Regions from separate parts of the Mesorhizobium sp. Ca11 genome, predicted to be linked through region 2. Evidence: riboswitches for the same ligand, from Rfam matches in the RefSeq annotation. Region 2 holds a riboswitch; each other region holds the start of a gene.
What was found. Region 2 has a riboswitch for thiamine pyrophosphate ahead of LB538_RS22505 (ABC transporter substrate-binding protein). Riboswitches for the same ligand answer to the same signal wherever they lie in the genome.

Region 1: linked by a shared signal. The riboswitch ahead of thiB (thiamine ABC transporter substrate binding subunit) and the one ahead of LB538_RS22505 (ABC transporter substrate-binding protein) in region 2 are both predicted to bind thiamine pyrophosphate.
Region 3: linked by a shared signal. The riboswitch ahead of thiC (phosphomethylpyrimidine synthase ThiC) and the one ahead of LB538_RS22505 (ABC transporter substrate-binding protein) in region 2 are both predicted to bind thiamine pyrophosphate.

The regions. Positions count from the first base shown of each region.
Region 1 covers NZ_JAIUHU010000012.1:150,175-160,779, forward strand. The annotation lists gene LB538_RS21325 (ABC-F family ATP-binding cassette domain-containing protein) at 1-1,107, opposite strand, end outside; gene LB538_RS21330 (thiamine diphosphokinase) at 1,109-1,753, opposite strand; TPP riboswitch at 1,889-1,994, shown strand; gene thiB (thiamine ABC transporter substrate binding subunit) at 2,040-3,050, shown strand; gene thiP (thiamine/thiamine pyrophosphate ABC transporter permease) at 3,283-4,905, shown strand; gene thiQ (thiamine ABC transporter ATP-binding protein) at 4,902-5,690, shown strand; gene LB538_RS21350 (M48 family metalloprotease) at 5,844-7,310, shown strand; gene LB538_RS21355 (caspase family protein) at 7,479-9,575, opposite strand; gene LB538_RS21360 (RNA polymerase factor sigma-32) at 9,733-10,596, opposite strand.
Region 2 covers NZ_JAIUHU010000014.1:55,641-66,245, forward strand. The annotation lists gene LB538_RS22455 (DUF1236 domain-containing protein) at 1-697, opposite strand, end outside; gene LB538_RS22460 (DUF1236 domain-containing protein) at 972-1,271, shown strand; gene LB538_RS22465 (hypothetical protein) at 1,487-1,708, shown strand; gene LB538_RS22470 (DUF982 domain-containing protein) at 1,912-2,262, opposite strand; gene LB538_RS22475 (DUF1236 domain-containing protein) at 2,478-2,777, shown strand; gene LB538_RS22480 (hypothetical protein) at 2,906-3,115, shown strand; gene LB538_RS22485 (DUF2934 domain-containing protein) at 3,223-3,477, shown strand; gene LB538_RS22490 (dihydrofolate reductase family protein) at 3,567-3,962, shown strand; gene LB538_RS29375 (dihydrofolate reductase family protein) at 3,880-4,107, shown strand; gene LB538_RS22500 (hypothetical protein) at 4,652-4,996, opposite strand; TPP riboswitch at 5,195-5,307, shown strand; gene LB538_RS22505 (ABC transporter substrate-binding protein) at 5,298-5,981, shown strand; gene LB538_RS22510 (hypothetical protein) at 6,039-6,809, opposite strand; gene LB538_RS22515 (tetratricopeptide repeat protein) at 6,833-10,605, opposite strand, start outside.
Region 3 covers NZ_JAIUHU010000001.1:423,368-433,972, reverse strand. The annotation lists gene LB538_RS02130 (hypothetical protein) at 1-834, shown strand, start outside; gene LB538_RS02125 (FkbM family methyltransferase) at 831-1,589, shown strand; TPP riboswitch at 2,273-2,388, shown strand; gene thiC (phosphomethylpyrimidine synthase ThiC) at 2,493-4,337, shown strand; gene thiO (glycine oxidase ThiO) at 4,341-5,348, shown strand; gene thiS (sulfur carrier protein ThiS) at 5,317-5,514, shown strand; gene LB538_RS02105 (thiazole synthase) at 5,517-6,290, shown strand; gene LB538_RS02100 (thiamine phosphate synthase) at 6,287-6,892, shown strand; gene LB538_RS02095 (hydroxymethylpyrimidine/phosphomethylpyrimidine kinase) at 6,862-7,668, shown strand; gene LB538_RS02090 (FAD-dependent oxidoreductase) at 7,803-10,364, shown strand; gene LB538_RS02085 (phosphoribosylaminoimidazolesuccinocarboxamide synthase) at 10,495-10,605, shown strand, end outside.

The sequences.
Region 1 (10,605 bases), on a different contig from region 2:
GTCGGTGAGGTAATGCGCCAGCGTCTCCTGCGGATCGACGGCCTCGCGCTTCTGATCGAGCGTCGCAATCTCGAGATTGACGCCAAGCCGCACGGTGCCGGCGTCCGGCGCCAGCTCGCCGGTCAGCATCTTCAACAATGTCGTCTTGCCGGCGCCGTTCGGGCCGACCAGGCCGACGCGGTCGCCGCGCTGGATGCGGGTCGAGAACCCCTTGACCACGGTGAGATCGCCAAAGCTCTTGTCGATGTTCCTGGCCTCGATCACCAGCTTGCCGGATTCGGCGGCGTCGCTGGCCACCATCGTCGCGGTGCCCTCTGCGCCGCGATGGCTGCGGAAGCGCTGGCGCATGGTTTGCAGCTCCCCGAGGCGGCGCATGTTGCGCTTGCGCCTGGCGGTCACGCCATAGCGCAGCCAATGTTCCTCGCGCACGATCTGGCGGCCGAGCTTGTGCTGGTCGCGCTCTTCCTCTTCCAGCACCTGGTCGCGCCATTCCTCGAAATGCGCAAAGCCCTTGTCCAGCCGCCGCGTCTGGCCGCGGTCCAGCCAGACAGTGGCGCGCGTGACGCGCTCGAGAAAGCGGCGGTCATGCGAGATCAGGATAACCGCGGAGGAGGTGCGGGCGAGCTCTTCTTCCAGCCATTCAATCACCGAAAGGTCGAGATGGTTGGTCGGCTCGTCGAGGAGCAGGATGTCGGGTTCCGGTGCCATGACGCGGGCAAGGGCGGCGCGGCGCGCCTCGCCGCCGGACAGGTCGTTCGGCCGCTCCTCGCCGGTCAGGCCAAGATGGTCCATCAGATAGGTGGCGCGATGCGGATCGTCGGCCGGGCCAAGGCCCGCCTCGACATAGGCGCGCACGTCGGCGAAGCCGTCCATGTCCGGCATCTGCGGCAGATAGCGGACGGTCGCCGAAGGCTGGCGGAACACCTCGCCGTCCTGCGGCTCGATCATCCCTGCGGCGATCTTGAGCAGCGTCGACTTGCCCGAGCCGTTGCGTCCGACCAGCGCGATCTTCTCGCCGGCGGATGCGCTGAGCGCCGCGCCGTCGAGCAGCGGGGTGCCGCCGAAAGTCAGTTTAATGCCGTCGAGGTTGAGGAGTGGCGGCGCCATGTCAACTTTCTGGAAGAGGATAGGGGTGGGCCAGAAGCAGCGCCCGGCCGCGCTCCAGCGCGATGCCAAGCTGCCCTTTGACCTCATTTGATATAGTGAGCGAGGAACCGAACGCCACCTCGACGCGGTCGAGAGGCCATTTGGCGCCGGTGACCGTCAGGCCGGACAGGTCGGAAAAGCCGAGCACCGAAAACAAGGTGCCGTCGTCATAGTCGAAGCTGGCCTTGCTGGGCAGGATGGGAGCGCCTTCCTGCGCGCCACTGGTCAGCAGCACGGTCGTGCCAGCCTCGGCCAGCCGCACGGCCAGCGCCAGATGCAGGAAGGCATGGTCGGCGCGCTTGCCGCCAAAGGCGCCGGCCAACACGAGGCTGGTGGCGCCACGCTGAAGCGCTTCCGCTATGGCGAGCTCGCCATCGGTCATGTCCTTCTCGGCCGGAAAGACTTTTCGCGGCACGGCGGCGAGGTCATCCGGCAGGTTCGCCGGCACCGAGTCGAAATCGCCGACCCAAAGTTCGGGGACAAGTCCAAGCATGCGGGCATGGCCGATGCCGGCATCGGCGGCGATGACGCGCGAGCCTTCGATCTGGCGTTCGAGCCGGGGCGTGCGGATAAGCTCGCCGCCAAGCAGGATGGTGAATGTGCCCATGGCCGTCGCCCTTACCAGCCCGTCGGGCGAAACGGAAGCGGGATGCCGTGCGCTTCGGCTGCGAGGGTACCGGCGAACATTAGCTGCCCGGCAAACTTCCGCTTGCGCGCTGCTTCGGCCGGGCCTATCTGTCGAAACGCTCTAACGGGGTGCCGGACGTGATCCGGCTGAGAGGCGATCAAGCCAACCCGCTGAACCTGATCCGGTTTGTACCGGCGGAGGGATTAGACGTTTCGGACCATCCGGCGCCTCAATTCCTTGTCACTCGAACGAAGGAGGCGCCGATATGCGCGCAATACTGTCCCATCTCATTCTCGCAACCGGCTTAGTTTCGCTTCTGGCGGGCGTCGCGCCTGCCGCTGCGAAGGACAAGCTCACCGTCTATACCTATGAAAGCTTTACCGCCGATTGGGGTCCCGGCCCGGCGGTGAAGAAGGAATTCGAGGCCGAATGCGGCTGCGATCTCGAATTCGTCTCGGTGGCCGACGGCGTGGCGCTCCTCAACCGCGTCAAGCTCGAAGGCGCCGGCACCAAGGCCGACATCGTGCTCGGCCTCGACACCAATCTCACCGCCGACGCCAAGTCGAGCGGTCTGTTCGCGCCGCATGGCGAAGTCTCCGCCATCGACGTCCCTGGAAGTTGGAGCGACGACACTTTCGTGCCTTTCGACTATGGCTATTTCGCCGTCATCTATGACACGCAGAAGCTTAAAGTCCCGCCGAAGAGCCTGAAGGAGCTGATCGAAGGCGCCGGCACGGACAAAATCGTCATCCAGGACCCGCGCACCTCGACGCCCGGTCTCGGGCTGCTTTTGTGGGTGAAGTCAGTCTATGGCGACAAAGCGCCGGAGGCTTGGGCAAAGCTCAAGACCAAGGTCCTGACGGTGACGCCGGGCTGGAGCGAAGCCTATGGCCTGTTCACCAAAGGCGAGGCGCCGATGGTGCTGTCCTACACCACCTCGCCGGCCTACCATATGGTGGCCGAGAACACCGAGCGCTACCAGGCCGCCTCGTTCGAGGAAGGCGAATACCTGCAGATCGAGGTTGCCGGCATCACCATGACGGGCGCGAAGAACCCGCTGGCGCAAAAGTTCATCGCCTTCATGACCGGACCGAAATTCCAGGATGTCATTCCGGAAACCAACTGGATGTTCCCGGCCGGCAAGACCGACAAGCCGCTCAACCCGGCCTTCGACAAACTGGTGAAGCCGACCAAGACCTTGCTGTTCAGCCCGCAGGAGGTCGCCGCCAACCGCAAGGCGTGGGTGGATGAGTGGCTGGCGGTGATGAGCAAGTAGGATCGCTATTCGCGCAAGATGATCGCTCTACGGCGCCCCCCTCTGTCCTGCCGGACATCTCCCCCTCTAAGGGGGAGATTGGCTGTCATCGGCGATTTCGCCAACTGGCAACGTTGCAGTGATGAGCGAGGCGCGGGCGCTGCTGATCTCCCCCCTTGTGGGGGAGATGTCCGGCAAGACAGAGGGGGGCGCGAAGGAACGCGGCGTTTGCTGAATTCCACCAAGGTGCAGCATGCAAGCCGCCGTGCACCCTGACTCCCGCGTCACCGCCGGCGTCGTCGCGCTGGCGGCCATCGCCCTCCTCATCGGCGGTGCCTTCGCCGGCCTCGCCGTCGAAGGCGCGCACGACCTCTCCGGCGCTGCCGCCGCCTTCGACAATTACCTCCTGCGCGTCGCCCGCTTCACGCTGTGGCAGGCGGCTCTCTCGACGCTGCTGTCGGTCGCGCCGGCGCTGCTCGTGGCGCGCGCTTTGTCGAGGCACCCAAGTTTCCCGGGACGCCGCCTGATCCTGCAATTGTTCACCGTGCCGCTGGCATTGCCGGCGATCGTCGCCGCGCTCGGCATCCTGGCGCTCTACGGTCGGGCTGGATATTTTGCCGGCGTCTTGGCCGGACTTGGCGGTGGGGATTGGCCGGGGATCTACGGCCTCTCCGGCATCCTTGTCGCTCATGTCTTCTTCAACCTGCCCTTGGCGACGCGCCTGTTCCTCGAGGCGCTGGGCACCGTTCCCGCCGACCAGTGGCGGCTGGCGAGCCAGCTCGGCATGGGTGCCTGGCCGGCCTTCCGGCTGATCGAATGGCCGGTGCTGCGCGCGGCCCTGCCGGGGATTGCCGGGCTGGTCTTCATGCTCTGCATCACCTCCTTCACCATCGTGCTGACGCTGGGCGGCGGTCCGGCCGCGACGACACTGGAAGTGGCCATCTACCAGGCGCTGCGCTTCGATTTCGATCCTACGCGGGCCGTAACAGTGACGTTTCTTCAGATCGCGCTCACCTTCGTCGTGGTCGCAGCACTCACGCGGCTCGGCGCCAACACGGTCGGTGATGCCAATCTGCCGGTCGCGCCGCGCCGCTACCTTTCCGCGGGCCCGCTCGAAACCGTGCTGAATGCCGGCCTCATCGCACTTACGCTGCTGTTCGTTGCCGGACCGATGGCGGCGACGCTGCTTTCAGGCCTGGAGGCCGATCTCGGCCGGCTGGCAGGCGAGGAAGCGGTGCGCCGCGCCACCCTCACCAGCGCGGGCCTTGCCCTGCTTGCAGCGCTTCTCAGCGTGACGCTGTCGCTGGCGCTGATCGCGGCACGGCGCGCGCTGGCCCTGCGGCGCCGGGCAGGCGGGGCCATGGGCCTGCTCGAATATGCCGCCGACACCGGCGCCGGCTTCGTGCTCGTCGTGCCGCCGATCGTGCTTGGCGCCGGCTGGTTCCTGGCGCTGCGCCACGTCACCGATGTCTTTGCCATCGCGCCGGTCATGGTCGTCGCCGTCAACGCGGTGATGGCGATGCCCTTCGCCATCCGCGCCGTTCGCCCGGCTTATGACGCGGCGAGCGAGCGCCACGAGCGGCTTTGCCTTGCGCTCGGCATATCCGGCTGGAACCGGCTCAGCCTGATAGACTGGCCGTCGCTCAGGCGGCCTTTGGCGACCGGCTTTGCCTTCGCCATGGCGCTATCGCTTGGCGATCTCGGCGTGATCGCGCTGTTCGGCAGCGATTCCGTGCAGACCTTGCCCTATCTGCTTTTGGCGCGCATGAGCAGCTACCGGACAGCCGACGCCGCGGGACTTGCCTTGCTGCTCGGCCTCGTCTGCCTGATGCTGGTGGTCGCCGCGGACTGGCTGGGGCGGGAAGGAAAGTCATGACGACGACCATCGACGGCATCGCCGCGCAAAAGGGTCTCCCCGTCGCGCTGGATGGCGTCTCGTTCAGCTATGGCGAATCCTCCTTCAGCTTCGACGCCGAATTCGCGGCCGGCAGGATCACCGCCATCATGGGGCCGAGCGGCTCCGGCAAGTCGACGCTGCTCAATCTGATAGCCGGCTTCGAAATGCCCGATGCGGGCAAGGTCCTGATCGGCGGCGTCGGTCTCGGAAACACGCCGCCTTCGGCGCGGCCGGTGTCGATGGTGTTCCAGGAAAACAATTTGTTTGCGCATCTTTCCGTCGAAGCCAATGTCGGGCTCGGCCGCTCGCCGTCGCTGAAACTCGGCGACGCCGATCGCGCCGACGTCGCCGAGGCGCTGGCGCGGGTTGACCTTGCCGGTAAGGAAAAGCGGCTGCCGCGCGAGCTTTCCGGCGGCGAGCGGCAGCGCGTGGCGCTGGCGCGCGTGCTGCTGCGCGACCGGCCCGTTTTGCTGCTCGACGAACCTTTCGCGTCGCTCGGCCCGGCGCTGCGCGACGATATGCTGGACCTTGTGGCTGGCATTCATGCCGAGCGCGAAATGACGGTGTTGTTCGTGACGCATCAGCCGGAAGATGCGCGCCGCGTCGGGCAGGACGTGGCATTTCTCGACGAAGGCACGATCGCGGCAGCCGGGCCGGCCGAGGATTTCTTCGATCGGTCTGGACCGGATGCGTTCAGACGCTATATCGGCGATCGAGGTGGCACCGTTGCCGGATCACAACATGTTGCCCGGAAGCGGACATAATTTATGGCCAAACCGGCAATGGGCGATCCGGCGTTTCCTTGCCTTGTCCGGGGGAGTATGGCTAGGTCCGGCCATGCTGGTCCGGATGGACCGTGATTTGCCGAAAGATTTGGAAAGGAAGCCGACCTGTCGAGCGGCGCTGAGAAGGTGTGGATGAAGCCGCTGGCACGATTTCTCGCGCTGGCGAGCGTCGCCGTGCTGGCGAGCTGCCAGATGTTCACGCCGCCGGACGTGCAGGAGAGCGGCTTCCAACCTTCCGACAAGCCGATCACCGTCGACAATGTCGTGGCCAACGCCAAGCTCGCAGAGATGGCGAAGGCGCAGCACCCGCGGATTCTCGCCACCTATGGCGGCGAATATTCCGACCCAAAGCTCGAACGCATGGTGGCCAAGGTCGTCGGCAATCTGACGGTGGTGTCGGCCAACCCGACCCAGACCTATCGCATAACCATCCTCAACTCGCCCAATGTCAACGCCTTCGCGCTGCCGGGCGGCTATCTCTATGTGACGCGGGGCCTGCTGGCGCTGGCCAACGATTCCTCCGAGCTTGCCGCCGTCATCGCGCATGAGATGGGGCACGTCACCGCGAATCACGGCCTGCAGCGGCAGCAGCTCGAAGCCGAGGAGGGCCTGGCGACCAAGGTGGTTTCCGATGTGCTCGGCGACAGCCCGACCGCCAAGGCGGCGCTGATCCGCGGCAAGCTCAGGCTTGCGCAATTCTCGCGCAACCAGGAACTGCAGGCCGACGCCATCGGCATCAAGTCGATCGGCGAGGCGGGCTATGATCCCTATGCCGCCGGCCGCTTCCTGCAGTCGATGTCGGCCTATACGGATTTCCGCTCGGTGAGCGGCGCCACCGACGCCAGCCTCGACTTCCTGGCGACGCACCCGAACACGCCGCAGCGTATCGAGCTGGCGCAGCGGCTGGCGCGCAATTTCGGCCCGCCGGGCGTCGGCACGCGCGACCGCGACGCATTTCTGGCCGGCATAGACGGCCTGCTTTACGGCGACACGCCGGAAGAAGGCTATGTGCGCGGCCAGACCTTCATGCATCCCAATCTCGGCGTCTCGTTTACCGTGCCGGACGGTTTCGTCATCGACAATTCGGCGGCCGCCGTGACGGCGACCGGGCCGGGCGACATCGCCATCCGCTTCGACGGCGTGGCGATCGACAAGTCCGTCTCGCTCACCGATTACATCCGCAGCGGCTGGGTAGCGGGGCTGGAAGACGCCAGCGTGCGCCAGGACACGATCAACGGCAACGATGCGGCGACGGCGCATGCCAGCGCGCAAGGCTGGCAGTTCGACATCGCGGTGATCCGGGCCGGTGGGCAGGTCTACAGGCTGCTGACGGCCGCGCCCTCGGCCAGCACTTCGCTGGACCCTGTGGCGCGCTCGGTCAGTGGCTCCTTCCGCGTGCTGAGCCCGGCCGAGAAGGCGGCGCTGAAGCCGCTGCATATCAGGGTCGTCACCGTCCAGGCCGGCCAGACCATGGGCTCGCTTGCCGCGCAGATGGTCGGCGTCGACCGCAAGCTCGATCTGTTCCGCGTGCTCAACGCCATGTCGCCGGGCGCGACTGTGTCGTCCGGCGACAAGGTCAAGATCGTCACCGACAAATAAGACCGACACCCCGCTTTCCGGCGGCCGCTTGATGGTGACGGCGTTTCGTTGAATCGCCATCACGATCCTTGTTGGAGCATGATGTCGTCCGAAACCGGTTCCCACTTATCGGGATCATGCTCTCTCGACGCTGCCGTTCGGCTGGCTGCGTCCACGCCATCGATGCCGCTATCTGATCCCGTCAGAGCCGCCGGTGCTGCCAGTATCAGTGCCGCCGGAATCAGTGCTGCCGGTGCCGCCGGAATCAGTGCTGCCGGTGCTGCCGGAGTCAGTGCTGCCGGTGCTTCCAGTGTCGGTGCTGCCGGTGCTGTCACCGTCGGTGCTGCCGCTGTCAGATCCGCCGCCGCGGGGCTCGGGGTGATCGCCGCCATTGCCACGCCAAGATGCCGATCCGGTGCCGTTCGGTATGCGCTTGGCCGGTATCTTGGTGACCGGTGGCGGCGCTTTTGGCGCGGGGGTACGGACCACCTTTATCTTCGTGACCACTTTGGTCACCACCTTGGGCTTGCACACCGGGACCGTCTTTTCGCTTCGCTTGGGCGAGAGACCGAGAATGGCCATCGAATAAGCCTCCTGCCGGTCGATGCCGGCTCGGAGGAAAGCCAAGGCGCGGGCCGGGTCGGCGGGCACGCCGTTGCGGCCTTCCTTGAAGATCACCGCAAGGTCCTTGGTGGCATCGACATGCCCCATCGCCGCTGCCTGGAGCAGCAGGTCCAGTCCCTTGCCGGTGTCGCGCTGGACGCCGACACCGTCGAACAAAGCGCGCCCCAAGGCAGTCATGCCGTAGGGATCTCCCTTGTCCGACGCCTGTGCATAGAGGCTGTTGGCTTTGGTCAAATCCGGAGCCGCGCTCATTCCGGATGCGGCGATGTAGCCGAGCTCGTACACGGCACGGACGTGCCCCTTATCGGCCGCCTCCTGGATCACATTCCTGGCTTCGTCGATCCGGCCCGACGCCAGCAGTGCCCGCCCCAACTCGTAGCGGAAGCGCGCAATGTCGGGATAGGACTTCACCGCCGCCTCGCAAGCTTCGACAGCTCCGCCGCCGATCTCGTTCGGCAAGCGGCCCGAGACAACGCCCTGCAGGTCGAGCGGCTCGCCGGCGGCTTGGTCGCAAGGGTCGACGCTCGGCGAGAGTTGCATCGTCGATCGCTTCGCGGCGCTGCCCGCGCGGATATCGAAGCCGACTTCGACGGGCGCGACCGAACCGATCTGCGGCTCGTAGCGCAGTTTGTCGACCTCGGCGGCCGTCAACCTCGATTGCGGCGAAAGGACACGGTCGGGCAGGGACAGCGTGCCGGCCGCCGGGTAGCTCGCAAGCTTGAGGCTGATAGAGGCATCCTTGGCCGGAAGCTCCAGTTTCAGCGGAACCGGACCGACGCCGAGCGGGACCTGGATATCGCGACGTCCAATCGCTTCGGCGGCGTCGGCCACCTGGATTCCGCGTTCCGCCGTCTGCTGGTCCTGCTCAGCTTCCGGCGGCGGCGCCGGTTGCTCCGCCCCGCGCATCAGCACGACGTCGTCGATCAGCGAGGAGTTCTCCCACGGAACCTGCTTGCCGTTGGTGGCCTTGACCACGTCGCGGCGGACGGCCGCCATCACCGAGCGTATCTCCTGGCCCGGCGCCAGCGCACGGCGGGAGAAGGACGACGAAAACGGGCTGAGGTCGCCGGACCCGTCATAGGCGACCGCCCCCGGCTCGGTGGCAAAGGCAATCAGCGTGTTCTGCGAACCCGTTACCTGCGCAAGGCCGCTGCCGCCGGCGACGATCAACTGGTCGCGCAGCCAATAGTCCTTGCGCGGGAAAGGATCGTTGCGGCAAGCGTCGAGGATGATCATCTGGACTTTCGATCTCGAGCGCAGCTGCCGCAATATGTCGTCGACCTTGATGGCCTGGACCTCCATGTCGGCCGCATCTTTCAGCGACGCATCGACCGGGATCAGGAAATTCTCTCCGCCGATCTGGAAGCCGTGCCCCGAATAATAGACGACCGCCAGATCGGCGCCGTCCGCCGCCGCCAGATAGTTGCGGAACCGCTCTTCGAACTGAAGCTTGGTCAGGTCCTTGGCGGCGAACACCTCGAAGCCGGCCAGCCGGAATGTCCTCGATACGTTTTCTGCGTCCTTGTCCGGATTCTTGAGCGCCGGGATTTCGCGGTATTGCGAATTGCCGACCACAAGGGCAACCCTTCGCTCGGCATGCGCTTGAAACGTCGTGAGACCCACGAGGATCAAGAGTGCAATCAGCGCGCAGCATCGCAGCATGGCAAATCCCCCATGTGGTGTGATCTGGAGGAGTCAAAAAGCCGATTGCGGCGCAACAGTCTGTTAAAGAGCTCACAATCCTAGTTTATCATCGAGGAAAAATGGCCCCGATGACGGCGTGTTATTTCTTATCTTTGAGTTTGGTCCCGGACTGACTTCAGGCGGCTTCCGCCAGGAATTCAGGGTTTTGCTTCACCAGCGCCAGCTTCAGCTTTTCCATGGCGCGGGCCTCGATCTGGCGGACGCGCTCCTTGGAGATGCCGAGCTGTTCGCCAAGCGATTCCAGCGTGGCGCCGTCATCGCTCAGCCTGCGCTCCTCGATGATGCGGAGCTCCCGGGCATTGAGCGCGCCGAGCGCGCTCCGCAGCCAGATAGCGCGGCGCTGGACGTCGATCCTCTCGCCGACGATCTCGTCGGGAAGCGGATCTTCGGAAACCAGGAAATCCATCCGCTCGGCAGCGCCGTTCTCGTCGGCCAAAGGCGCGTTGAGCGAGCTGTCGGGGGAAGACAGGCGCGAATCCATCATCGCCACGTCGGCCTCCGGCACGCCCAGCGCCGCCGAGACCTCGCGGTAGAGCGAGGCATTGGAGAGAGGCTCGGCGCCGTTGGCGAGGCGCGCGCGCAGACGCCTGAGATTGAAGAACAGCGCCTTCTGCGCGGAACTGGTGCCGCCGCGTACGATCGACCAGTTGCGCAGGATGTAATCCTGCATCGAGGCGCGGATCCACCAGGTGGCATAGGTCGAGAAGCGTACTTCGCGCGCGGGTTCGAAACGGGCGGCCGCCTCGAGCAGGCCGACATGCCCCTCCTGAATGAGATCGCCGAGCGGCAGGCCGTAATGGCGAAATTTCGAGGCCATGGAGATCACAAGGCGCATATGGGCGACAGTGATCCTGTGCAGCGCATGCTGGTCGTTCTCTTCCTTCCAACGAAGCGCAAGGACATGCTCCTCGTCGCGCTCGAGGTATGGAGCCTTCATTGCCGCCCGGACCAATGTCCGTCCTGCCGCGTCTTCGATCATGCCGGCTCC
Region 2 (10,605 bases):
CGAAGCTGACGTCGCGAACCGGTTCGACATGGCTCTCATGAATGACCTGCGTGATCTGCGTCCTCTGTTCCACCGTCACGTTATTGATCGACGCCGTCTTGTTCTGGTCGGTCTCGACGTTGGTGTTGCCCTGGGCGTTCTGCTGGGTGGTCGTGCCGGTCTTGCCCTGGGCGTTCTGCTCAGTCTGCATCTTGGTGGTGCCCTGAGCGTTCTGCTCGGTGGTCGTGCCGGTCTTACCCTGAGCCTGCTGATCGGTTTGGGTCTTCGTCTTGTTCTGGGCATTCTGCTGGGTCGTCGTACCGGTCTTGCTCTGGGCGTTCTGCTCAGTCTGCATCTTGGTGGTGCCCTGGGCGTTCTGTTCGGTGCTGGTGCCAGTCTTGCCCTGCGCCTGCTGCTTCTTCTTCAGCTGTGTGTTGTCCTGGGCGTTCTGGTCAGTGTTGGCGCCTGACTGACCCTGAGCCTGCTCTTCGGTCTTCATCTTGGTCTTGCCTTGAGCCTGCTCTTCGGTGTTTGCGCCGGCCTTGCCCTGGGCGTTCTGCTGGGTTTGCGACTTCATCTGACCCTGGGCCTGGCCGCCCGCCTTGCCGCCCTTTTGGCAATCGGCCGTGCCGGCCGTGCAATTATTGTCGCCGCCGCTCGGCTGCGCGGACTCGGTCTGCGCCATCGCGGCGCCGCAACCGACGCCGAGCGCGATCATGCTTGTGATCAGCAGATGTTTCATTGGATTTTCTCCTCGGAAAGTCGGTCCCTTCGGATGGGTAACCCAGCCCGAAACGCATTGTTCCGAAATTGTTGCCACGGCCGAAGGCGATGGTCGCGGAACACGGCGGCAGTTGTTTTTGCAGGCGCCGGTCCAGTTTTGCAGGAACAAGGGTAGGCGAACGGCGTTACGGCAATGCCGACCCGCTGTGGAAAATCGCAGGCGCAGCATTCAGGCGATTCGATTCAGATCCACATAGGAGAGACGACCAATGAAAATGCACCTCACCTCCGCCGCCGCTGGCTTCCTGCTGCTTGCTGGTATCGGCGCGGCTGCCGCGCAGGATGTCGTGATCGCGCCGGAGCAGGAAACCGTCATCAAGGAATACGTGCATAAACAGCCGCTGGCCTCGGTCAAGGTTCCGGGCGTCGAGCTGAATATCGGCAGCACGCTTCCCGACACGGTCGAATTACATGAAGTGCCCAACGTCAAATACCGTTACGTCGTCGTCGATAACCGGACGGTGATCGTCGACCCCGGTACCCGCAAGATCGTCAAGGTCCTCGATTGATCGATAGCGCATCAAATCGGATGGCCCGCCGCCTGGTTACGGCGACGGGCCATTAACCGATTATTATTTTGTTACCATGTGCTAACGGAACCTTCCCTCAGCGCTTGAGTTACCGGCTCTGGTTCACGTTGTCTCATAGACAACACAAACCAGTGGCAACGTGAAAATACGGGCGGTGGCGAACAGTACGGCGGGGCGAGGAGGAGTTTACCAACATGTCGAAACGAGAAATCGGAACATCCCGTTCGCTCGGGATGCGTGTTGCCCATCTCAAAGCCAGGATGCAAGACGCCCGGATCACCGAGCATGAAATGAAGGCTTTCCAGAAGGTCGCGGCGATCATGGGGGGCGGCGAGGGCTCCCTACGCATTGAGGCCGACGATCTGATCGCTGCGTCCTTCGTTGCCGAGGCGCTGGGCGAATCGGCACCGAACTGACGGCGGCTACCAGTCGAGATCCCGGATCGTTTCAGCCCGACCGTCAGCCGGGAAGGCGGCGGTCGGCAGGCACGATGGACGCCAGGAGGCGCCGAGCTTCCTCCCAGGATCGGCCGGCCAAATCCCAAAACTTGCATGACAACGCCGATCACCTTGCAGGACAACGCCGATCACATGGTGTGCCGAACGCGTCGAGGCTGGGCCTAGCCAGGCACGTGCCGGTTTGGTGCCCGGCTTTCGCGTGCCCGGATTCGCCTGATCTTTGCTTCGCGCAGCACCGCGACGGGATCGGCGCCCGTCCATTCGATCCCGGCCTTCCGCGCGAAGACCAGGAACGCCTGTCGCGCCTTGTCGAGATCGATCTCTCCGCTCCGCGCCGCCTCACAGGCGCGGAATGCATTGGCGTAGCTGCCGCCCCGCATGGCCTGGGGCCATTCCTTGAGAAAGTTCTGCATCGCGGTAAGAGAGGCGATCTCGCGCTTGAAGCCGGCACCCACCGCGATGGCCACGGGGGGGCGAAGTTCGATGTCGCTTCTGATGGAGTCTTCCTGCATGACTGCGGCATCCTTAGGATTTCAACGACTTGGGCAGTTTCAATGCCTTCCAAATGCGGAGCCGATGCGAAGGTTCCGCCAAATCATTTAGTCGCCGCTGACGGAACAACACCCTGCCGGCGGCGTTTGCCCCGGGAGCTCCCATGTTCGACCTGCTCGTGTTTCCGCCCCTGCGGAGGCAGGGCGGAGCTCACCAACGCAACAGGAGAGAAACGATGAAAACCACCCTCATTCCAGCTGTCGCCGGCTTGGCTCTGATGGCCGGCATCGGCATCGCGGCCGCGGACGAGGTGATCGTCACCCCCGAGCAGCAGACCGTGGTCAAGGAATATGTTCACAAGCATCCGATCGCCTCGGTCAATGTGCTCGGCCTTGAGCTTGGCGTCGGCTCGACCGTGCCTGACACCGTCGAGTTGCAGCAGGTTCCGGACGTCCAGTACCGCTATGCGGTCGTCAACGACCATACCGTGCTGATCGATCCCGGCACGCGCCGCGTTGTTCAGGTGATCGAGTAGATCCAGCCCTGGAAGAGCCCGATCCTCCGAAGCACTGGGCAAGGATCGGGCTCTTTTCGCATCCGGGCATAAGGCCTAAGATAGGGCAGTGGTTTGGGAGGCAACGAAGCGCGGAAGGAGTCGTTGCCATGCATCATCCACACGTCGAATCACCTGACATCGCACGCCAAGTCGACAAGCTTTTGGCGGAACATAGGACTGGCCTGCTGTCGATGCACGAGGCGATTACCCTGCTGCGCCAGCGCACGGGGACCGACCGCTCTGACGCGGATTTAGCCGGATTGATTACAAAAAAGGCAGCACATCTGGGCATTGCAGTCGTCACGGACGGACACTGAGCGAAATTGCCGTCCAGGTCGGTCGCTTATTCGTGATACCGAAGACGACACGCGAAAATTCGGCTAATGTTCGCGCCGGGGAACCGTCCCAACATCAGGAGGCGACAGTGACGGACGACAGGCACGAACGCATTCGCCAGCGCGCGCACGAGATCTGGGAGCAGGCCGGCCGGCCCGAAGGCGCTCATAAGGAGCATTGGGATCAGGCGACGGCCGAAGTCGATGCGGCCGGCAAGCCGAAAGCCAAGAGCCCAAAAAAGGCCGCCGCCGCCAAGGCCGACAAGCCGAAAGCGGCCAAGGCGGAGAAGCCCGCCAAGGGCCCGGCCAAGGCAAAGTCCCCCGCCAAGAAGACCAAGGGCTGACCGCCAGCCAAGGCCTGCACCCCTTTCCACCGGATCATGTGACGGTGCGACGCTCCGTGTGAGAACTGTGCCCGGAGGCTATACCGACCATGCGCAAAGTCGTCTTGATCATGACCATGTCTGTCGACGGATATGGCGTAGGGCCGGTAGGAATGTCGACGGGCGGTTTTCCTGAACCGGCAGAGCTCAAGCGGTGGAAACTCGATCGCATCAGTCGCGCTGGCACACACATCATGGGCCGCGTGAGTTACGAGGAAATGGGCCCGTACTGGCAAAAATCCGAGGATGCCTATGCCGCGCCGATGAACGTCATCCCCAAGGTCGTGTTTTCGAAAACGCTGAAAAAGGCAACTTGGCCAGAGTCCACTGTTGCGAAAGATGACCTGCACGAGGAATCGCTAATTGAAAAAGCAACCCGGCGGCGAAATTATTGCATGGGGCGGCGCAGAGTTCGCTCAGGCGCTGTCGAAGGCAGGTCTGATTGATGAGTATGTCATCCTGACTCGGCCGATCGCCTATGGCGGTGGCAAACCGCTATTCAGCGGTTTGACGGACGCGCTCAAGCTAAACGTCCTCGTGACGGCCGCTTACGATAACGGCACCATGCTTCGCATCTACGCTCCCCGCTGAACCGTCACGACCTCTGAGCGAAGGCTTCGACCATGGCGGCTAGCTGACCGGCACGCTCGGCATCGCCGCCGCCAGCAGCCACGCCGGCGGCATGCGGGTTGCAATTAAGCTATAAGAGGAGGCTATCGCGTCCCTTGCTTTCCGGCGTATCGCGCGACCGCGCAGAGGAAGGCAAGCGCTGCCATGTCGCAAGCTGCGCGTGACGGCGACGGACCTTTGGCGAAAAGGACCGCGTCGGCAACCGGGACCGTCAGGCCATGCTTGCGGGCGAATGAAGTGACTTCGTAGGGCTGATCGTCAGGCTGTATGCCGATGTCGATTTGTTGGTCCATCAAAACGAAATTCCTCCCTGGTATACGGCTTTACCCTCCTTCGCCTGCGCAGAATTAACGCCCGGCCGCTCGCCCGCGTCCACCAATTGGCGATTGTGTGAAACGATGCATTTTTCGAGGCCCAGAGCCGAGGGTTGCAGCGGCATGATTGTTCGCGTCGCTGGCGGCATTGGAGTTCCTTCCCTTCTCTAACGGAAGAGGTCAGAACGCTCTCACCACGCATCGCTCGATCGGGCAAACCTGACCCCCGCGGCGATCATCGCGCTTTCGCATTCGCTGATCAGCCTGAGGTTGCGCAAATACCGCGCCGCCGTCTCCGGCAGCCAGGCCGCGCACGCCTCGACATAGGCGCGGCCATGCACCAGCGTGCCGGTCGAAAGCCGCTCGTCCTTTTCGGCGATCACCTTCAGATATTGCCGGATGAAGCGGATGTCGTCGGCGATGTCCTGGCTGGCCATTCGCCAGGCGCCGGCAAGGCGTTCGCGCTCGGCGAGCGGCAAAGGCGACAACAACGGATGGGAGAGGTCGGCAAAAGCGGCATGGTTCGCGGTGTTCAAGCAAATCCCCTCAAAGGAAGGGAAGTATCGTACTTTACGTACGAAAAGCAATCAAGCGAGATTCGTACAATTTGAACGACAAAATAGGTTAGATAAAACGGTTATAACCGCCGGCATCTCCCATAGGGAGATGGGCGCCTGGCCCAACTGACACCGCAAAAAACCGCTTTCCCAGCACCGCAAACAGTGCTTTAACCCCGCCATCCACAGGGGTGCTCCGTACGGTCGGGGCTGAGATGGTGGCGGCAAGCCTCCGGACCCTAAAGCTGATCTGGATAATACCAGCGGAGCGAGGCGGGCCATGTTTTCCGGCGCACAGATTTTCAACGCCGACCGCGCCGCCATCAAGACTCCGAAAAATCTCGACGGCCTGACCTATGGCGGCTTCGGCAGCGCCTGGGAGAACGCGCTGATCTCGACCATCATCCGCCATGACGGCGGCAAGGGGGAGTTTTCCACTGTGACGCTGGGCACCTCGGCTTACGAGGCATTGGCCAACGGCGCGGTCGATTTCACGCTGGAAGTCTCGACCTGGGAAGGCGTCGAGGCCGGACTGAAAGGCCTCAAGCAGCGCAGCTTCCGCTATGCCGATTATGGCGTGCAGGACGAGCACACCACGTTGATCGTCTCCAGCAACGCCTTCCTCGCCGCCAACCGACAGGCAGCCGTGGCCTTCGTCCAGGCGACGCGGCGCGGCTACGCATTCGCCGTCGACCATGCGCAGCAGGCGGGCGAGCTGCTGATCGCCGCGAACAAGGATACGCTGACCAACCCGGCGCTAGCGTACGCCTCGTTGAAGGCGCTGAACGACGGGCATTTCCCGAAAAGCGCGGACGGCGCCATCGGCACGATGGACAAGGCCAAGATGGAGGCGATGGGCGGGTATCTGTTCGCCTCGGGGATATTGCTCGATGGCGATGGCAAGGCGCTGAAGCAGAAGCCGGATCTCGGGGCATTTTTCAGCAACGAGTTTCTGGGTGCCTGAGAGGACGCAGGAACGCAGTGTCGCGCCGGAACCTGCCCGGAAAATCCGGCGCGGTGCCTAATTCTCGACGATGGTAAGAAGCAGCGCGGTCTTAATGTGCCACCCGGGTTCGCCATGCATTACCAGGGCGGCCTCATAGAATTTCGCCATGGCCGGGCACAGACCCGGGAAGTCCTGGTTGACGTTCGAGATAGCCTCCATCTCGGCCGACGTGCCGCCGATCTTTGTGAAAACGTCGGCGATCAGCGACCAGTCCTGATCGCTAGGCACTGCCGCCGGTAGGCCGCTTCTTTTGGCGGCGCCGAAGGCGGGGAACAGGGTGGCGCCGATCCTGTCCAGGTCAGCCCGGAAATCGTGGCCGGGCGCACTGATCGCGTCCGGCCCGTTGCGCAGGTAGTTGTTGCAGGTGGTCGGCGTTTCGCGCGCCATGACATGATTAAGCATGTCGAGTTGCGCCGAAAGCGCTTCCGAGACGTTGCTGTCCGGCGCCGAAGGTAGGAGCGGTGCATATCTGTGCCTCAGATCGGCGACCGCCTGCCTGCTGGCATCGCGCACTTCTGTTTGGTTTCCGGTCTGGGCCGCGGCAGTAATCTTGCGCAACATCGCATCGTAGTCCTCCGGAAATTCGCGGGCGATAGCCTCGAAGATCCGGAGATCCTGCTTCCGGATCTCGGCATCGATGTCGGCGGTGGTTACCGGCTGGGGCGACATCTCCACTGATTGATGGTGATGATGTCTGCCGCCGCCGAACATCGTTGGCATCACTTCAGCCCCAATGATGCTTACGGGGATGACCGCCACCACTTGCAGCCATTTCCAAGGTGACATCCGCCTGCGCTCCGACACCCTGCTCACTCTGCCCCGAGACTTAGCGCCTTCTTGCGGTCGGCTTCCGCACGCTTGCGATTGCCCTTGGCTTCCCACACCGCGCTTCGCGATTTGTAAGCGGCAGCGAAATTTGGCCTTAACTTGATCGCTTGGTTGAGGTCGGCGATCGCGCCGTCATAGTCCGCTTTGCGGGCGCGGATCGTGCCGCGGCCCGAGTAACCGAAAACATTGTTGCGATCGAGTCTAAGCACCGTCTCGAAATCGCTGAGTGCTCCTGTGTCTTCATGGAGCTTCATGCGGAACGCGCCCCGACCGGCATAGATCCTTGCGTTCGTTGGATCGAGGCGGACGGCGTTTTCGTAGTCCGCCGATGCTCCGTCATAGTCCCCCTGGTAGCTGAGGACGCGGCCGCGATCGCTGTAGGTGTCGCCGATGTCTGGGTCGATGGCTTTAGCCTGGCTGTAATCGGCGATGGCGTGGGCATAATCGCCCTTCGTCTCCCAAAGGATGGCGCGCGCTACATAGGCGTCCCGGAAGGCGGGAAACAGCGCAATCGCTTTGCCGTACTGCGCGATGGCGCCGTCATAGTCGTTTTTGTTGTCCAGCACCTGAGCCTCGTTGAAAGCCGCCCTGGCTGCGGATGGAATGCTGCCTGCCGAGGTCGCCGCTCCGCTCTCGATCTTGCCTGACGTCTTTGCCTTCGCGGCCAGTGCCAGCTTGTGGCCCTTGCGGGCGTCGGCATTGCCTGGCTGCAGGCCGAGTGCTTTGTCGAAATCGGCGATGGCGCGACCGTAGTCCTTCTTGTCCGCCAAAAGCTTGCCGCGCGCCACATACATGGAGGCGTCCTGCGGCTTGAGATCGATCGCACGGCCATAGTCGGCAATGGCTTTCTCGGGATCGCCCTTGGCCTCAAAGGTGAGGGCTCTACAAAAATACGCATCGCGCGACTTCGCGTCGATGCCCATCGCCCGTTCGCAATCGGCGATGGCCAGATCGAAATTGCCCTTCTTCATCCATGTCAGGCCGCGGCGGACATAGGCATTGGCCAAGCTCGGATCGAACTGCACGGCCTTGTTGTAATCGGCCATAGCCCGATCGTATTTCTGCAGGCGGAACCACAAATTGCCGCGGCCGAAATAGCCGACCACGTTTTCGGGAGCGAGCTTGACGGCTAAATTGTAGTCGGCGGAGGCGCGGTTGTTGTCACCTTTCGCGAACCAGTCGCTTCCCGCAGTGAAGGCGGCCAGCGCAATTTCTGTGTCCGACATATTTCGATTGGCTTGCAGGATCGCCTGTTGCTCGGCTTTCGCGGCGACTGCTTCCGCGCGCCGGCCGCCGATATCGTCGCGGTCGGGGTCAAGCTTGATCACTTGTTCATAGTCCGCGACGGCGCGATCATAGTCGCCGATATCTTTGAAGGCGTCGCCGCGTAATGAATAGAAGAACGCATCGCCCGGCTTCAGCGTTATGGCCTTCGTGTAGCCGTCAATAGCGCGCTCCGTTTCACCTTTGGCCGCCACCGTAGCGGCCAACGTGGCGACGATGTCGGCATTGTTGGGATCGAGCTGGGCGGCCCTTTCGTAGTCCTGCCTGCATCCGTCGTTGTCGCCGGACTGCGCCTTAGCCATTCCCCGGTGATAATAAGCAAGGGCATCGTCCGGGGCGAGCTCGATGGCCCTGCCGTATTCGACAAGCGCCCGAGCGAATTTGTGCTGCTTGGTTAGCTGGTCGGCATGTTCAATAACCACCGCGACATCGGAGCCATACGCTTTGGAGGCGTCGCCGGCAGGCTCGGGCGCCTCTCCGCCGGCCTCCAAAGCCGCCCTGCGGCTGGCGGCATAATCCGAATTGCCGGGGTCGAGCCGGAGCGCTTGGTCGAAGTCGGCGATGGCGCCGTCATAGTCTTGCCGTCCGGCGCGCGCCATGCCGCGCCCGTAGTAACTGGCGTCATCCTTGGGATCGATCCCGATGGCGACCGAATAGGCGGCGATGGCGCGCCCGGCGTCGCCCTTTGCCTGCCAGGCCAAGCCTTTGCAGTAGTGAGCTTCGCGCGCCTTCGGGTCCAGTTTGGCGGCTCTGTTGCAGTCGGCGAGCCCGCCGTCCACGTCACCCAACATTATCTTCACAAGACCCCGGCGAAGATAGGCCGTGGTAAAAGAAGGGGCGAGTTTAATGGCCGTGTCGTAATCGGCAATCGCTTGGGCGTAGGCGCGTTTGTTCACAGCCGCGTTGCCCAGGCCGAAATAGGCGAACCGGTTGTCGGGATCGAGAGCGATAGCCCCATTATAGGCGCCGATCGCTTCGTCATATTGGCCCATGTCCAGCCAGGCGTCGCCGCCCAGGATCAGTTCCACTTCATGCGGGTCTCTCGCCTCGATAGACTTCTCGGCAAGGTCGTCCGTGGCGGCGAAATTCAGCACGACCGGTGGCATGCCAAAAGCCGCGGTCGCAGACTTCGGACTGACGATCGCCGGTCTTGGCTGCTCCAGGTCTGGCGCCGGCGCAGCTTTGCCCTCATCACCGGCAGCCTGCTGGTCGCAGCTTCCCGACCGTGCGCGATCCAGTTCGACGGCGCGCCGGCAATCCGCCGCCGCGCCGGCCTCGTCGCCCTTGAGCGTCCTGGCGCGGCTGCGGCCGAGATAAGCGTCGGCATTTTTGGGATCGAAGCTGATCGCCTTGTCGAAATCGAGCAGTGCGCCGTCGACGCCATATTTTGCCAGACGCGCTCCTGCGCGTTCGACCAGTATTCTGGCGGCGGCCTGATCCTGGGCAGCCTGGTCCTGTGTGGTGGCGACCGGAACGGTTTGGGCCATGAGCGCGGCGCACGCGTCGGCACGTTTCGGGTCCAGTTCGACGGCGCGCCGGCAGTCGCTCGCCGCAAGGGCATCGTCTCCTTGCGAGGCCGCGGCGACCGCCCGGTCGTAATAGGCCTCGGCGTTGTCGGGATCGAGTGATATGGCATAGCCGAAGGAAGCGATCGCGCCCGGCACGTCGCCGGAGACCTGCTGCTTCAATGCATCCTGGATTTGCGCGGCAGCATCTTTGGAACGGATCTGCCTGCCAGTGGCCTCCAACTGCTTGGTCAAAGCGGAAAGATCCGGTTTGGACGCCGTTTCCACCGCAGGGACCTCGGCGTCGGCGGGTCCCGCATCACAATCACCGGCCTTCTCCGGCTTGAGCGCGATGGCCTTCCTGCAATCGGCCGCCGCGCCGGCAGCGTCGCCGCGCCGGGCTCGTATCAGCGAACGGGCGAACCAGGCTCCGGCATCGTTCGGATCAAGTGCGACCACCTGGCCGAAATCGGCAATGGCGCGTTCGTCGTTGCCTTTGCCCGCCCAGGCGACGGCTCGGTAGTAATAGCCGTCGACGTTTCCAGCATCGAGCTCGATCGCCTTGTTGGCGTCGGCGATCGCGCGAACCCACTCCTTCTTGTTGGCCCAAGCGGCGCCGCGTTTGGCATAGGCGTCGGCGCTCCTGGGGTCGATGCCCAGCGCAGTGTCGTAATCGGCAATAGCACGGTCGAATCCGCCCTGGGCGGCGTGGGCGATGCCGCGGTTGACCAAGGCGGTCACGTCCGTCGGATCGATCCGGATCGCCTCGTCATATGCGGCGATCGCCTTTTCCTGCTCGCCCGTCGCGGCCAAGGCGGAGCCGAGTTCGGCATGCGCCCTGCCGTTTCCCGGATCAGCCTCGATCGCCTGCTGGAAATCGAGGATGGCCGCGTCAACCTTACCCTTGTGCAGGAAGGCCGAGCCCCGGCTGGAATAGGCTTGGCTGTCGGACGGCTCCAGGCTAA
Region 3 (10,605 bases), on a different contig from region 2:
TCCGGCCTCAGCCATGTCGTCTCGCCGGTCGAGGCGATGCGGCTGGTGCAAGTATTCTCGGTGCTTCTGTTCGGCGCCATCACGCTCGCCTGGCTGCGCGCGGAAGGCGCGCTGGCGCTGGCGCCGGTCGTCGGCGCCGTGCTGATCATGGCCGATTTCGGCGATGCGGCGCGGGCCTCGACGCCGGACCTTCTGTGCTCGGCGCTGTTCCTCGGCGGTGTCTTCGCCTATGTGCGCAAGCGCGAGGCGGCGACGGCGGCCTTGCTCTTCCTCGCATTCATGGCCAGGCCGGACAACATCGTCTTCCTCGCCATCTTCGCCGTGCTGCTTATCGCTTTCCGCGAGAGGGCATGGGGCGCGCTGGCAGGCTTCGCGGCCTCCTTCATCGCCTATTTCGCCATTTCGCACTGCGCGCAGCATCCCGGCTGGTGGCCGCATCTTTGGTTCTCCAGCATTGAGCAGCATTACAATATGGACGGGTTCGAGCCGCCATTTTCGCTGACGGCCTATCTCAAGGCCTTCGCCGCCTCGGTGGTGCGTGCCATCAACGTCAACAGCTGGGTCGGCGTATCGGTCCTGGCACTGGCCGGATGGTACAGCTTGAGCCGCGCCGGTTTCCGGCTCGACCGCCGCGCCGGCATCCTGCTGGCGGCGCTTGTGCTCGGCGTGCTGGCGAAATTCGCCGTCTTCCCGATCCACGACACCCGCATCTATTTCCCCAATCTTCTGCCGCCCTTCCTGCTGCTGGCCGCGCCGCTGATGGCGCTATGGGCGGCGGCAAGCCAGGGCGGCGGCCGTGCCGCGCTGCAGGTCATTCCAGGAGACAAGTTATGAGCTCTGTGTCCAGCTTTGCGCGCGTTCTCCTGTCGCTCGGCCTTCCGGCAGGCCTGCTCGATCGCGGGCCCGCGCTGCACGGCACGAAGTTCCTGGCCAAGGCGGCGCTCCGGGCACGTTTCGGCGGCGGTGACCGGCCGTTCCAGATGGTCAATGTCGGCGCCTGCGACGGCGCGCTCTTCGACGACGTGACGCCCTGGCTGCACCGCATCCCCGGGGCGCGCGCGATGCTGGTCGAGCCGATCCCGTACAATCAGAAGCGGCTGCGCGCCAACTACCCGGATGCCAGCCGCTTCGTCATAGAGCCGGTGGCGGTAACACGGACCAAGGGCACGATCACGGTCCATACCTTCGACGCCGCGGCGCTCGAATCCGGCACGTTGCCGATCGAGTTCATCGGCTGCTCGTCGGTCACCGACACCAATTTGATGTCGGGCAAGAACGCCTGGGGCGAGGCCGACGCCAACTTCAACAGGTTCGCGCCGCATCTGAAGGACATCGAGGTGCCGTCGGAAACCCTGCAGACGCTGCTCGACCGCAACGGCATCACCCACATCGACGCGTTCCTTGTCGACTGCGAGGGGGCCGACTGGATGGTGTTCGAGCAGCTCGACCTTGAGCGCTACCGCCCCGGCATGATCAAGATCGAGGTCGGCGCGCTTCCGGCCGCCGAGATCGGCCAGGTCGTGGTCAAGCTGAAGACCGCCGGCTACCAGGTCGGCTTCCAGGCCGAGGACATCTGGGCCTTCGCCTAGCCTGCATCACCAACCAATCGCTGCATCGGCAATCGAACCCAATTGCCGTCCGGGCCAAGTCGCTCCTTCGCGAGGCACGTCTCCTCAAGAAACCCTAATCGGTGTCCGACCTCAGTCGCATCGAATTGATTCGAAGCTGACTTTTTCCGGGTGTATCTTTTTCAAGTCGCCCATAACAGGGTAGAGACAAGCGGGCGTTGGAAGCGGTACGCCTCCGCCCATATGGGGAGGCAGGCATGTTGTCGCGCGGGGTGGCGGATTCCGACGAACTCACAATCCTCACAAAAGCTCTCAACGACTACTGCGCAAAACATCGAATTGTTCGCGAGAATGAGCGCGAAGAGATAGCCATGAAGGTCATGTGGCTTTTCAGGCGGGGCGTAATTGACCCTGACCAGCTTTCGGAAGAACTTGGGCGGGGTAGGCTGGGATAGGCAACCCTGGCCTTACTGGGCGGCCCGGCCAGAAATCCTGTGTCACCTTGATAAGCTGGTCGGGCCGCTCATGTTCCTGCGCATCAAGCGATCCCTTTTGTAAGAACCGCGCACCGTCGGCTGCTCTGCTTCTTCGCCTCGATCAGCGCGACGATGTCCGCGATCCCCCAAGCTTGTCAGTCACGCCAGCGTGACCCACTACCGGGGCCGGGCATGCTTGACAAAACGACGGCGTCTCGCTCAACTTGAGCCATTCACCAGGGGAGTCCCGGCAAGGGGCTGAGATACTGCTGGCTTTGCGACGCAGTGACCCGTTGAACCTGATCCAGTTCATACTGGCGTAGGGACGGTGCAAGCGCTTTGCGGGACTTGATGCCCGAAGACCTGTCTCAAGCAGGCAGACAAAGGCGTCTTTTCATCCTTCCGGCACAGAACTGGGTCTCCAATGCAACGAGCAAAGGAGCCTCAAATGAATGCCTTGACCCCCACCGTATCGACCGGGCCGCTGCCGGCATCGCGGAAAATCCAAAAGAACGGCATCATCCATCCGCAGATCAGGGTGCCGATGCGCGAGATCAGCGTACATCCGACAGCCGGGGAACCGCCGGTGACGGTCTACGATCCGTCAGGCCCCTATACCGACCCCGCGATCGAAACGGATATCGAAAAGGGTCTTGCCCGCCTTCGGCAGGACTGGATCGCCGCGCGCGGCGATGTCGAAGCCTATGACGGCCGCCACGTCAGGCCCGAGGACAACGGATTTGCGACGGGCGAACGGCTGACGCCTGAATTTCCAGTCCGCAATCGTCCGGTGCGGGCAAAAGCCGGCAAGGCGGTGACACAGCTTGCCTATGCGCGCGCCGGCATAATCACGCCCGAGATGGAATTCGTGGCCATCCGCGAGAACCTTGGCCGCGAGATGCTACGAAGCAGGTTGCAACAGGATGGGGAAGCATTCGGCGCATCGATACCGGACTTCGTCACGCCGGAATTCGTGCGCGACGAGGTGGCGCGCGGCCGCGCGATCATCCCTGCCAACATCAATCATCCCGAGAGCGAGCCGATGATCATCGGCCGCAATTTTCTGGTGAAGATCAACGCCAATATCGGCAATTCCGCCGTCACCTCATCGATGGCCGAAGAGGTCGAAAAGATGGTCTGGGCGATCCGCTGGGGTGCCGATACCGTGATGGACCTGTCGACCGGCCGCAACATCCACAACATCCGCGAATGGATCGTACGCAACGCGCCGGTGCCGATCGGCACCGTGCCGCTCTACCAGGCGCTCGAGAAGGTGGGCGGCATTGCCGAGGATCTCAACTGGGAGGTCTATCGCGACACGCTGATCGAGCAGGCCGAGCAGGGCGTCGACTATTTCACCATCCACGCCGGCGTGCGGCTGCATTACATCCCGCTGACCGTCGACCGGGTCACCGGCATCGTCTCTCGCGGCGGCTCGATCATGGCCAAATGGTGCCTGCACCATCATCGCGAAAGCTTCCTCTATGAGCATTTCGATGAGATCTGCGATATCGCCAGAGCCTATGACGTCTCCTTCTCGCTCGGCGACGGCCTTCGCCCCGGCTCGATCGCCGATGCCAACGACAAAGCGCAATTCGCCGAGCTGGAGACGCTCGGCGAATTGACCAAAATCGCCTGGGCGAAAGACTGCCAGGTGATGATCGAGGGTCCCGGCCATGTTCCCATGCACAAGATCAAGCAGAACATGGACAAGCAGCTTGCCGTCTGCGGCGAGGCGCCGTTCTACACGCTCGGACCGCTGACCACGGACATCGCACCGGGCTACGACCACATTACCTCAGGCATCGGCGCTGCCATGATCGGCTGGTTCGGAACGGCGATGCTTTGCTACGTCACGCCGAAGGAACATCTCGGCTTGCCGGACCGCAACGACGTCAAGATCGGCGTGATCACCTACAAGATCGCCGCTCATGCCGCAGACCTTGCCAAGGGTCATCCGGCCGCGAAGGTCCGCGACGATGCGCTGTCGCGAGCGCGGTTCGAGTTCCGCTGGGAAGATCAGTTCAACCTGTCGCTCGATCCCGAGACGGCGCGCTCGTTCCACGATGAGACGTTGCCCAAGGAGGCGCATAAGGTCGCGCACTTCTGCTCGATGTGCGGACCGAAATTCTGCTCCATGCGGATCTCCCACGACATTCGCGCGGAAGCGCAAAAAGAGGGGATGGCGGCGATGGCGGAGAAATATCGCGCGGGCGGCGATCTCTATATGCCGGTCGAAACGCCCGGAGCGGAAGAACAGGCTTCGGCGCAGGATGATCGGGAATTGCGCTGAGTCATGCGCCGCGTCCTTGTCAAAGGCGCCGGTGTGGCAGGCCTCACCGTCGCCCATGAATTGGCCGCGCGGGGTGCGTCCGTAACGGTTGCCGAAATTCGCAGCCAGATAGGCGGCAAGGCCTCCTGGCTTGCCGGCGGCATGCTGGCCCCCTGGTGCGAGCGCGAAAGCGCCGAAGAGGCGGTTGTCACCCTCGGCAAAACTTCGGCCGAGTGGTGGGAAAGGACACTGCCCGGGCTCGTGACGAAGGCCGGCACTCTCGTCGTCGCCCATGCGCGGGAGGCCCTGGAGCTTGCCCGGTTTGCGGCTCGTACGCGTAACCACCAGTCCGTCGACGAAGAGGCGATTGCGGCCCTTGAACCCGACCTTGCCGGCCGGTTCCGCAAGGGCCTGTTCTTTGCGGGCGAAGCTCATCTTGATCCCCGCCGGGTTCTCGAAGCGCTGGCCGGCAAATTGCGCGCAATGGGCGTCGTCTTCCTCTTCGAGGCGGGCGAGATCGCTCCTTCCGGCTTTGATCGGGTGATCGATTGCACAGGCATGGCGCGGGCCGACGACGATTTGCGCGGTGTGCGTGGTGAAATGCTGATCCTCCACACGCGCGAGGTCTCGCTCGCTCGGCCCGTGCGTCTCCTTCATCCGCGTCATCCGATCTATATCGTGCCGCGAGCCGATCATCACTTCATGGTCGGCGCGACCATGATCGAAAGCTATCATGACGGACCGATCACCGCCCGTTCGCTGATGGAGCTCCTCAACGCGGCCTACACACTTCATCCGGCGTTCGGTGAGGCCGAAATCGTCGAGACAGGGGTGGGCGTTCGTCCGGCCTATCCCGACAATCTGCCACGCGTGAAACGTCGGAAAGATGGCGCGATCACGGTCAACGGCCTCTACCGGCACGGTTTCCTGCTTTCACCCGCCATGGCGGAGCAGGCTGCCGGCCTTCTCTTCAATTCAACCACCGAGCTGGAGTCTGAAAATGAAGCTGATCGTCAACGGCGAAGCGCTTGAGGCCAGGGCAACGACGCTCGACGCCCTTTTGAAGGAGCTCGACTATGAGGGCAACTGGCTGGCCACCGCGCTCAACGGCGATGTCGTGCCCGCGGCCAACCGGGCGGAGTTTCGATTGGCCGATGGCGACCGGATCGAAATCCTTTCGCCCATGCAGGGAGGCTAGCCATGTTCGATCTTCTCGGAACGAAGCTTGCCTCACGGCTGCTCCTCGGCACCGCCCAATATCCATCGCCGGCCGTACTGGCCGAAGCGGTCAAGGCGTCGGGCACCTCGGTGGTGACGGTCTCGCTGCGCCGGGAAATGGCTGGCGGCAGGGGCGGCCAACAATTCTGGTCGCTGGTCAATTCGCTCCGCGTGAGGATCCTGCCCAACACCGCCGGCTGTCATTCCGTGAAGGAAGCCGTCACGACCGCGAAGATGGCACGCGAGGTTTTTGGCACGGCCTGGATCAAGCTAGAGGTCATCGGCAACCATGACACGCTTCAGCCGGACGTGTTCGGCTTGGTCGAAGCCGCACGCATCCTTTGCGAGGACGGTTTCGACGTATTTCCCTATACCACCGACGACCTTGTCGTCGCCGAACGGCTGCTGGGGGCCGGTTGCAAGGTGCTGATGCCGTGGTGCGCGCCGATCGGTTCGGCGCTTGGGCCGGTCAACATAACGGCGCTGCGTTCAATGCGCGGGCACTTCCCCGACGTTCCGTTGATCGTCGATGCGGGTCTCGGACGCCCGTCGCACGCGGCAACCGTCATGGAACTCGGTTTTGACGCCGTGCTCCTCAACACGGCGGTCGCCAAGGCTGCCGATCCGGTGGGCATGGCGCGCGCTTTCAGCAAGGCAGTTGATGCCGGCCGCGAAGCGTATGGTTCGGGGCTGCTCGATCCGCGCGACGTCGCCGTGCCGTCGACGCCTATGATCGGCAGGGCGGTTTTCTCATGAAGCTCGATCCCTTTTACCTGATCGTCGACAGCACCGCCTGGATCGAGCGACTGGTGCCGCTCGGCGTCAGGCTGGTGCAGCTCCGCATCAAGGACATGGACGAGGACGGGCTGCGCATGGAGATCCGCAAGGCAAAAGCCTTGTGCGCTCGACACCATTGCCAGCTTGTCATCAACGATCATTGGCGCCTGGCGATCGAGGAGGGCTGCGACTTCGTCCATCTCGGTCAGGAGGATCTGCAAATTGCCGATCTTCCGGCGATACAGGCCGCCGGCGTCAGGCTCGGACTGAGCACGCACGATGGTGCCGAGCTGGAAGCGGCAGTTGCGGCGAAGCCCCACTACGTTGCGCTCGGCCCGGTCTATCCCACCATTCTGAAGAAGATGAAATGGGCTCCGCAGGGGCTGGAACGGGTCCGAGCATGGAAGGAATGGATCGCGCCTCTGCCACTGGTCGCTATCGGCGGCCTCAACCCCGGGCGGCTCGATGGTGTTTTCGAAGCCGGCGCCGACAGTGCGGCGGTGGTCACGGACATAACTTTGAATTCCGATCCCGAAGCGCGCACCAGAGAATGGATCGAAAAGACGGATCAATGGCGCTGAACCGGGACCCGCATGTGCTTGTTGTCGGCGGATCGGATTCCAGCGGGGGTGCCGGGATTGCCCGCGACATCGAGATGATCTCTGCCGTCGGCTTGCGCGCTTGCGTTGCCGTCACCGCGGTAACGGTGCAGACACACCAATCCGTCACGGCAATCCACCATATGCAGCCCGGCCTGGTCGCCGATCAGATGCGCGCGGCGCTGCGGGCCAACAGGGTATCCGCGATAAAGATCGGCATGCTTTCGACGGGACGCGTCATCGCCGCGGTTGCCGCCGTGCTCAGCGAAAATTCGCGGATACCGGCAGTCCTCGATCCGGTGCTGGCTTCCTCGTCGGGCAGGCAATTGCTGGAACCGGGGGCGATCGGAGTCTTGAAGCGCGATCTCATGCCGCTTTGCAGTCTCATGACGCCGAATCTTGTCGAGCTGGCGGTGCTGACCGGATCGGATTTGGCTTCGGACGACGATGATGCGCTGCGGCAGGGAAGGCGATTGCTTGCGGAAGGACTGCAGGCACTGCTCATCAAGGGCGGCCATGCGACGGGACCCAGATCAACGGATATCCTGTTATGCCCTGGACAAGAACCTATCCACGTCGACATGCCAAGGCTTGCCGGCTCGATGCGCGGGACCGGCTGCATGCTGGCCAGCGCGATAGCCGCGCATCTGGCCGGTGCGAAACCGCTCGAGGACAGCGTGCGTCAAGGCAAACGGCTTGTCTTCGAGAAGCTCCTGCGGTCTATCGGGCGCGAACCCGGTTCCGGGGGCATAAGATAAGCAATTCCTGGCCGATGACAGCCTGGGCCGGCGTCAGGGTCGCTCGGCATTTTTCTAATGTCGCAAACAGGCTTCAATCACCCCACCGCTCCGCCCTATAGTCCGCCCGCTTTATCCCTTTGGAGTCGCGGGCAATGGCAGAGTTTCCGAAAAAGGCGAAGGTCGTCATCGTCGGTCTGGGCGGTATCGTCGGCGCGTCCGTCGCCCATCACCTGATCGAGCGCGGCTGGGACGATATCGTCGGCATCGACAAGTCGGGCATCCCGACCGATATCGGCTCGACGGCGCACGCCTCGGACTTCTGCTACACGACCAGCCACGATTTCCTGTCCTGCTGGACGACGCTCTACTCCATCGATTTCTACGAGAAGATGGGTCACTACGCGCGCGTCGGCGGCCTGGAGGTCGCCCGCGTCGGCGATGACGGCCGCATGGACGAGATCAAGCGAAAGGTGGCCTCCGCCAAGGCGTTCGGCACCCGCGCCCGACTGATCGAGCCGGCCGAGATCAAGGAGAAATTCCCGCTGATCGAGGAACATCTGGTGCAGGGCGGCCTGTGGGATCCGGATGCCGGCCTCGTCATTCCGCGCTCGCAGACGGTCGCCGGCAAGCTGGTCGACCAAGGTGTCGCGGCCGGCAAGCTCCAGGCTTTCGCGAACACCTCGGCCAAGGAACTGATCGTCGAGAACGGCCGTATCAAGGGCGTGGTGACCGAGCGCGGCACGATCGAGGCCGATTATGTGGTGGTCTGCACTGGCATCTGGGGCCGGCTCACCGCGGCGCTGGTCGGCGAGGACCTGCCGGTCATGCCGATCGACCATCCGCTGACGTTTTTTGGGCCGTACAACGAGTTTGCCGGCACCGGCAAGGAGATCGGCTGGCCGCTGCTGCGCGACCAGGGAAACTCGGCCTATATGCGCGACACCGGCGACCCGAAGACCGCCGAGGGCGGGCAGATCGAATGGGGCTATTATGAGGAGACCAATCCGCGTCTGTGCCACCCGCGCGATCTCCTTGAAAAAGACCAGGCGCGGCTGTCGCCGTCGCAGCGCGACCTCGACATGGAGCAGATCATGGCGCCGCTGGAGCGCGCCATGGAGCTGACGCCGATCCTCGGTGAGCTCGGATATAACGAAGGCCATTCCTTCAACGGCCTGCTGCAGGTTACCACCGATGGCGGCCCGTCGATGGGCGAAAGCCAGAAGGTGAGGGGGCTGTGGTATGCCGTCGCCATTTGGGTCAAGGACGGCCCGGGCATGGGCAAGCTGATCGCTGACTGGATGACCGACGGCCGTACCTCGATCGACCATCACGCGATCGACTATTCGCGCTTCTATCCGCACCAGATGCAGGAACAGTTCATCTGGGATCGCTGCACCGAGACGGCGATGAAGGTCTACAATCCGGCGGTGCATCCGCGCGAGCCCTTCTCCAAGGGTCGCAACATCCGCCGCTCGCCGTTCTATGAGCGCGAGAAGGAGCTCGGCGGTTATTTCATGGAGCTGGGCGGCTGGGAGCGCGCGCATGGCTACGCGGCCAACGAGCATCTGCTGGAGAAGTATGGCAACCGCGTGCCGGTGCGCGAGAACGAGTGGGACAACCGCCACTTCTGGCGCGTCTCGAACGCCGAGCACCTGGCGATGAGCGAGGATTGCGGCATCGTCAACCTGTCGCATTTCTCGATGTACGACATCGAGGGACCCGACCATGTCGCGCTGCTGGAATGGCTGTGCGCGGCCAAGATCGGCGGCGACAACAATATCGGCAAGGGCATCTACACCCACTTCCTCGACGAGGAAGGCATGGTGCGCGCCGATTTTACCGTCATCCGCATGGCCGATCGGTGCCGGCTGATCGACGGCGCCGACGCCGGCCCGCGCGACTTCCGCTACATGCAGCGCACCGCGCAGGACAAAGGCTTCGACGTCACCGTCACCGACGTGACGGAGAAATACGTCACCATCGGCATCTGGGGACCGAATGCGCGCACGACCCTGCAGAAAGTGGTCGAGGATCCGAACGGGCTGACGCCGGAGAATTTCCCGTTCGCGGCAATCAAGCCGATCCGCATCGGCGGCAAGGACGTCACCGCCTTCCGCATCTCCTATGTCGGCGAGCAGGGCTGGGAATTGCATATGCGCTACGAGGATGGGCTCGCCGTCTGGGACGCGCTGCGCTCCACCGGCGTCATGCCGTTCGGTGTCGAGACCTATGCCAACACGCGCCGCATGGAAAAGAGCCTGCGGCTGCAGAACGCCGATCTGCTCACCGAGTACAATCTGCTTGAGGCCGACCTCGCCCGCCCGAAGGTCAAGGACAACGACTTCTGCGGCAAGGCCAAGCATCTGGAGTATCGCGCCCGCGAGCATCAGCCGGCGATGCTGTGCACGCTGGTAATGACCGACAACAAGGACGCCAAGGGCGTCGCGCGATATCCGGTCGGCACCATGCCGGTCCTCGATCCCGCCACCGGCGAGACGCTGGTCGACGAGCTCGGCCGCCGCTCCTTCACCACTTCGGTCGCCTACGGCCCGACCATCGGCAAGAACATCGCGCTCGCCTATCTGCCCTGGGACTATTGTCAGGAAGGCCGCAAGCTCAACGTGGAATATTTCGGCGAGACCTATCCGGTCGAGGTGGCCGGTGTCGGCTACAAGCCGCTCTACGACCCGGAGAACCTCAAGCCGCGGAGCTGACAACCGGCGCAATAGCGGCAACTGGTCGGAAAAGCTTGGCCTTCCTCGGAAGGCCTTCAAGCTTGGCTTGATGTGCCGGGGGCCAGCGGCTTATGTGGCCCATCAGCAGCCCGCGAAAGCAACACGCCCCATGCGCATCCTGTCCGACGCCTTCATTCCCGAACTGCCCAACCGTTACAATGGCAAGGTGCGCGAAAATTACGATCTGCCGGACGGGCGCCGCATCATCATCGCCACCGAT